2 regions of the Shewanella sp. 10N.286.45.A1 genome follow, and region 1 is predicted to be linked to the other one. Evidence: riboswitches for the same ligand, from Rfam matches in the RefSeq annotation. Region 1 holds a riboswitch; the other holds the start of a gene.
What was found. A riboswitch is a leader RNA that binds a small molecule or an ion and turns the genes downstream of it on or off. The one in region 1 is predicted to bind lysine.
Positions count from the first base shown of each region.

Region 1 (3,804 bases):
GCTTGCAATGTGACAGCGAGTCTTTTTCCTGTCGTCACTCCCCACGGATTGGCTAAATGCGCCTCACATGATGCCAACAAAGCCAGCCTAAATTGCTGCTTTAGCTGTGCATCGTCTAATTGGCAATGCTGCTGATAAAATGCAGAGATATCAATTGAGTGTTCAAGATACTCTCGGTTCCAGTTAACCCCAGTAATCGGATCAAAGCGCCCAAGGGTAAACTCACCACTCTTTTGATTAATCCCCAATGGGTTTGCAAGCGGTAACAGAGTCACTTCCCCGCGCACATCCATAGCTTCCAATTGTTTCATTAACTGGAAAATAACGGCATTTCCCTGCACTTCTGCACCGTGGACATTTGCTTGTACAAATACACTCGGTGCAGCAGGGTCTTTAGCAGCAAGATGGTACACAGGTATGCTTAGTTCTTGCCCTGTTGCAAGCTCGCCAACATTAAGGCTAGATCGGGTGAAATGCATCATGTGTACTCAGTTCCTTGCTTCAACAGCGACATATATTCAACAGCTATTATGATTCAAACAAATTTTCATGTAATGCGCGGACCACATCAGCGGCTTCAGCTTCCTCTACTAATACACATAGGTTATGTGGGCTAGCACCTTGGCAGATCATGCGTACATTATGTGGCTCCAGCACCTCAAACACCCTGCGACATACACCCGCAGTTGAAGCAATTCGATTACCAATAACAGCAACAAGTGCTAAACCATCTTCTACGCGAACTCGACAGTGCTGTGACAACTCTTGTAATAGCGACTCATTTAATAAACCATGACCACTAGAATCAGAGCCGGTTTTATCTAAAGTTAGTGCCACATTCACTTCAGAAGTAGTAATTAAATCGACACTGATCTTATGCTTTGCCAAGGTAGCAAAAGTTTCAGCCAAAAACCCCTGAGCATGAAGCATTTGAAGGCTGTGGAGGTTTAGCAAAGTTTGATCTCTTCTTACCGCTACGGCGCGATAAACAGGCTCATCAGACACCTGATGACGGATCCAAGTTCCGCCTTGCTCTGGTGCCCAGCTCGAGCCAACAAACACTTGTATTTTTTGTCTAACCGCTGGAAGGATAGTGGCAGGATGTAATACTTTAGCGCCGAAAGTCGCCATCTCTGCAGCTTCATTAAAGCTAATTTCAGCAATAGGTTTAGCGTTCGGTGCCAGTCTAGGATCAGTGGTGTAGATCCCAGCGACATCAGTCCAGATCTCAACCGCTGTTGCCCGTAGTGCTTCAGCTAATAGTGCAGCTGAATAGTCACTGCCTCCACGCCCCAAAGTGGTTGTAGCACCCTCTTCATCAGCGCCAATAAAACCCTGGGTGACAACCACTTGAGTACTCAACAGTGGCGTAAGATGCATTTCTGCAAGTTGGGCAATAGCTTCTATTTGCGGCTCAGCGCGGCCATGATGGCTATCGGTTCGCATCACTTGTCGCACATCGAATGCAGCAGCTGAAGCACCTTTTTCACGTAATACAGCAGCAAAGAATACCGACGAGCACATCTCCCCTTGAGATAGTATTTCATCCATAACGGCTTTACTGCGGCTCAGCACTAGACGTTCTGCTAGAACCGATATATTGCTAATCACTGCGTCAATTTTTGCTGCAACATCACTTGGATGACCCAGTCTGTCGAGGATCTGATACTGAATTGAAGCAATCTGCTTAATAAGCTGTTTGCTCTGCTCTGGAGTAGTTGTTGCTTGAGTTAATGCTACGAGCTTATTGGTTACGCCACTTGAAGCGCTCACCACCACCACTTTTGTGGCTGGGTTATTAATAATAATATCGGCACAGCGATGCATTGCATCATAATCAGCAACAGAGGTTCCACCAAACTTGGCGACCGTTAAACCATTGGTTATAGACATAAGTCAGCCTCCACGATAAATGGAATCTGCATAGAATAGGTATTTTGAAAAACTAACATGAATAAGCTCCGAACTAACTTCGTTCGAAGAGCCTGGTGCTAAGATATGCACCCCATTAATGGGAAACAGCGATCGTCACCAGAAGCTCTCCACCATAATAAATAGGTGACAATCGGCAGGATTCAACCTGAACGACCGATACTTAAAGCAGTCCCAAAAAGCTTTTAATATCTCGGCGCTAATCTCCCTCATGAATGGTCTTCGGGGTCTTGGTCCCCTTTCATTCACTACCTAGTTAACGCTCCTCTTCTGTACTTAATTTGTATAAAAATCAAGAAAGTGAAAAATATATAATTAACGCCTGCAAGTCAAACAAAATCTGTACAACTTTAGAATTATACTCATTCCATTAGGAATATACTCAATGCAGAGCTTTCTCAGGGCTTTCAATTCAAGGCGCATTGGTTAAAGAAATGGTTATTCCCTTTTGAGGCAATGCAACGTAGCAGTGAAAGTCCTGAACCGTTCACAACCTACGGCTGATATTTAAGGCATGGGGGAAATCACTTAATACAGCGCATGTGGCCTTCGATATAAAACAACGATAAGCGATAAGCGATAAGCCACTGACTGGTTTAAAGTGATTTTACTTCCCGCAGAATGAGCTACTCTTTAATCGAGTTGGTATTACACGCTATCAGGGAGTTCATGTACAACGTTGACTCTAGGAGAGAAAGCACCGAGAGCAGTTTCCTGTTGTGATAATAAACAAGGGATCAACTGTAGTTTATCTGACTCGACATAATAGATAGCATTTTGATTAAACTTACAGCCAAGTTTAATCGCCGAAGCTTTATCCGTCGCGACAGCCCAGCTTTTTTCCATATGGTTACGATCTTGAGAGGCACCAACCATCGCCCGATAAGGACGACGTAAAGCGAGGATCTCTTGCAGTAACTTTCGATCAAGCAATCGATTCTGACTAGGGGTCAGAGTTTCACCTTTGGGGTTATGGGCTGTGATGATTGCGAATGAAATTTTAGGAGACAAACCTTGAGTGAACAAGAATTCCGTTTGCTGATATTCATGCCAAAGTCTTTCTACTGAGTGGTTCATTGCTAACAAATCCTCCAATTGAAGTGATTTTAATTATAGCAAAATCGTTAAGGCTGCCTAGGCACGTGATATCGATCACAGTAAATCAAATCCACCTTACCATAAATATCAGTAACTTAGGTATATCAACGTGATCTAAATCATACCTTGCAGTAAATTTGTTAACATTTCATTTGTTAACAAATGCCTAAAACGAGTACAATAGGTCCTGTTGATTAACTCGCACTGATTATACATGTGATGACATATTTTGTTACACATATCTGAAACAGATAGAAGAGTAATCCACACGGCTGTACCAAATGTGATCTATGTTTTATTTAACATTTAAACTTCAAAAAAAGACAATCGTTAAGGAACTTCTTGTCCCTATTGTTTATCGAAGAAAATACAGTTTACGTTTTCCATATGTGAGATACCCATACTTTACTTATCATTAAGTGTGTTGCTGTTTCAGAATAGAGTTTGAAAACACCAGCGTGTATCAGTGAAATATCAGCATGACTTTATGGAGTATAAAATTATTTATACTCATGGTTAGAATAGAATTGACAGAGATTAGGTAATTAATATGCAAAACCCGCACATTCTGATTGTTGAAGATGAAGCAGTTACCAGAAACACACTTAGAAGTATTTTTGAAGCAGAAGGATATGTGGTATCTGAAGCCAATGATGGCGCCGAAATGCATAAAGCTATGCAAGACAACAAAGTTAACTTAGTCGTGATGGACATTAATCTGCCCGGAAAAAATGGACTTTTATTAGCACGTGAACTTCGTGAAATTAATAACAT
Region 1 covers NZ_JBFRMK010000147.1:18,692-22,495, reverse strand. Annotated here, with positions in the region: gene AB4238_RS12090 (succinylglutamate desuccinylase/aspartoacylase family protein) at 1-479, opposite strand, end outside; gene lysC (lysine-sensitive aspartokinase 3) at 529-1,893, opposite strand; lysine riboswitch at 2,028-2,210, opposite strand; gene AB4238_RS12080 (DUF3293 domain-containing protein) at 2,581-3,009, opposite strand; gene arcA (two-component system response regulator ArcA) at 3,581-3,804, shown strand, end outside.

Region 2 (3,804 bases), on a different contig from region 1:
AATAGAAACTATTTCAATAAGGATCAAATATTATTTTAGTTTTATTAATAATTAAAAAGGATTAATTATAATTTAACTGGAAAAGGCTTGTTATATTCATGAAAAAGTATAGATATAAGGTAAATACTCTGTTGATGAACAGATAAATATGAACAGGTGTTCGACTCTAGGTTGACGTTAACGTCAACAGCACGTAAAGTGACTCTAAATTCTGTAATAGCGACTGTGCTATATAAGTGGCTATTCACACAATCCCGTTCATTAAGAGACGTAAGAAGGAAGCCCTATGAAAGTATTGGTGCCAGTAAAACGTGTCGTCGATGCCAATGTTAAGGTCAGGGTTAATGCTGACAATACTTGTGTCGATACCGCAAACCTTAAAATGGCGATTAACCCGTTTTGTGAGATTGCAGTAGAAGAAGCTGTTCGTTTGAAAGAAGCGGGTAACGCTTCTGAAGTGGTTGTACTCAGTATTGGCCCTAAAGCGTCACAAGAGCAGTTGAGAACGGCGCTTGCACTAGGGGCTGACCGAGCTATTCATATCGAAACCGATGAAGACCTAGTTCCGTTATCGGTGGCCAAACTTATCCATGCTGTACAGCAAAAAGAGCAGGCTGATTTAGTTATCTTAGGTAAACAGTCAATTGACAGTGATAACAACCAAACTGGTCAAATGTTAGCTGCCATTGGCAAAATGCCTCAGGCAACATTTGCCTCTGAGGTAAAGATTGATGCTAACCAGCTCACCGTAACCCGCGAAGTCGACGGTGGTTTACAAACGCTGATGCTGCCTTTACCTGCTGTAGTCACTGCTGACTTACGTCTAAACGAACCTCGTTATGCTAAGTTGCCTAACATTATGAAGGCAAAGCGCAAGCCGCTTGAGTCGCTAACTCCTGCTGATTTTGATGTGACATTAAAAGCGCATCAAAACGTTATTAAAGTTACCCCGCCTGCTCAACGTAGTGCGGGTGTGATGGTGTCTTCTGTAGAAGAGTTGGTTGAAAAGTTAAAGAATGAAGCGAAGGTGATCTAATGGCAATTTTAGTATTAGCAGAACACGATAACGCCAGTCTTAAACTGGATACCGCTAAAGTTGTTGCTTGTGGTCAAGCCATTGGTGGTGACATTGATGTGCTGGTTATTGGTCATAACTGTGGTGATGCAGTTAAAAGCGCGCAACAGCTAAATGGTGTACGTAATGTTTTGGTTGCAGATGCGGCCGTTTATGCCAATGGTTTGGCAGAAAACATCGCTGATGTCATCACTGAAGTTGCTGCAGACTACGAGCATGTTCTTGCCGCTGCATCAAGTCACGGTAAAGACATATTGCCACGCGTTGCAGCATTGCTTGACGTCAACCAACTATCGGAAGTGATAGAAGTGGTCAGTAACGACACCTTCGTACGCCCAGTTTATGCAGGTAATGCATTAGCAACGGTGCAAAGCTTAGATGATAAGAAAGTGATGACAGTTCGCTCAAGTGCATTTGATGCAGTAGCAACTGATGGCAGCGCAGATCTAGTGACGCTTTCACAAGAAGTTGCACCACAAGTTGAATTTGTTTCTCAAAGCCTAACGGAATCTGAACGTCCAGAACTCGGTAGCGCTGGTGTTATTGTTTCTGGTGGTCGCGCTTTAGGTAACAGCGAGCACTTCGGTATGCTGGAGCAACTAGCAGATAAGCTGGGTGGTGCACTAGGTGCTTCACGTGCAGCAGTCGACGCGGGTTATGTGCCTAACGACCTGCAAGTGGGACAAACGGGTAAAATCGTAGCACCTGATCTGTATATTGCAGTTGGCATCTCTGGTGCGATTCAGCATCTTGCTGGTATGAAAGATTCAAAAGTGATTGTAGCAATCAACAAAGACCCAGAGGCGCCGATTTTCCAAGTTGCTGACTATGGATTAGAAGCTGATCTGTTTGAAGCTGTACCTCAGCTTTTAGAACAGCTTTAATTTATTAGCTAGCTTATTGATGACAGTTAAAAAACAATCAGTTGTAACTTGATGGTTGTGGCGCTGTTATCGGTAATGGGTTTGAGTTGGTAATATTTGAGATCTGTGTCACGATAAGCGGCTTTAGGGTAGCATCCCTAAAGCCGCTTATGTTTTTATGTCATTCACGTTAATTAGCTCTGTCTATTTAGCGTCCTTAGAAGTAGAGGTGCATTTAATATTAGTACCGACAAGTAGGGTGATACCTATGACTTGTTGAGAAAGGATTTGATGCCGAAGTGACATAGCATATCGGGGCTTGTTGCTGGGGCTGTTACCAAATAGGAACAGCACTGCCATAGTATTTCTTATCCGGAAGATAAGAAGATTTATATCGATGTCGAACATCGATATTACTGTGGAGCGCTACTGATAGGACAGGTGTAATCAGCTTTCAACGCTAACTCCCACCAGTTCAGTCGGCCTCCATTCGTACTTAGCGAAGATAATAATTAAATGACAATTTTAAGCTATGCCGATTCGGCACTTTCGTTGCTGCCTCCGGTAGTTGCAATCGTACTGGCGATGTTAACTCGTCGTGTTTTACTTTCTCTTGGAGTAGGGATCCTGCTGGGCGCACTATTGCTGACAGATTTTTCTGCAGCCAATACTGCTCAATATGTGGGTGAAAAGGTGATGGGGCTCGTGTGGGATGACGGTGCACTCAACAGCTGGAACTTATATATTCTTGGTTTCTTAGTGCTACTGGGAATGATCACTGCATTGATCACTGTGAGTGGCGCAGCCCGAGCGTTTGCTGATTGGGCTCGTAACCATATTCGTAATAAACGCGATGCAAAACTACTCACCATGTTCCTTGGCTGTGTAGTGTTTATTGATGACTACTTCAATAGTTTGGTTGTCGGCAGTGTCGCAAGACCACTTACCGACCGATACTATATTTCTCGTAGTAAATTAGCCTATTTACTTGATTCAACGGCAGCACCTATCTGTGTGATCTCGCCAGTATCAAGCTGGGGTGCTTATATTATCGCGTTGATCGGTGGCATTTTAACGGCTCATGGCTTTACCGACTCAGGGCATCTAAGCACATTTGTACAGATGATCCCGATGAACTTCTACGCTATTTTTGCATTGTTATTGCTACTTTGTGTTGCTTTGATGGGGCTGGATATTGGTCCGATGCGCCAGCATGAGCTTAATGCGCAAAAGGGTAACCTTTATGACGAAACTAAAGGATTACCTCCTGGAGCAAACTCAGATCTGCCTGAAGCCGATACTGGCAAGATAATTGGTTTGTTCTTACCTATTACAGTATTAGTTTTTGCTACTTTTTACTTTATGGTTAGCAGTGGCGGCGACGCCCTCGCAGCTAAGAACGAAGCATTTAGTTTAATCGGTGCATTTGAGAATACTGATGTGGGATCTTCACTGTTCTTTGGTGCCTTAATTGGTCTTGTGGTTACTCTTGCACTGGTTATCTATCAAGGCGTTGATAAGAAGATGATCGTTAAAGGTGTGGTTGAGGGCGCTAAATCTATGCTACCAGCCATCTACATCTTGTTGTTTGCTTGGACGATAGCGGGCGTGATTGGCCAACTTGAAACCGGTAAGTATATGGCGAGCTTAGCCACTGGTAATATTCCGTTTGCGATGCTTCCAGCTGTGCTATTTATATTGGCAGGCTTAACAGCATTCTCTACCGGCACTAGCTGGGGTACCTTCGGTATAATGTTACCGATTGCAGCAGACATGGCGATGGGTAGCCATACTGGCATGATGTTACCAATGCTTGCCGCAGTGCTTGCTGGCGCGGTGTTTGGTGACCATTGTTCGCCAATATCA
Region 2 covers NZ_JBFRMK010000050.1:41,022-44,825, forward strand. Annotated here, with positions in the region: gene AB4238_RS04850 (electron transfer flavoprotein subunit beta/FixA family protein) at 287-1,036, shown strand; gene AB4238_RS04855 (electron transfer flavoprotein subunit alpha/FixB family protein) at 1,036-1,959, shown strand; lysine riboswitch at 2,155-2,375, shown strand; gene AB4238_RS04860 (Na+/H+ antiporter NhaC family protein) at 2,455-3,804, shown strand, end outside.
Region 2: linked by a shared signal. The riboswitch ahead of AB4238_RS04860 (Na+/H+ antiporter NhaC family protein) and the one ahead of lysC (lysine-sensitive aspartokinase 3) in region 1 are both predicted to bind lysine.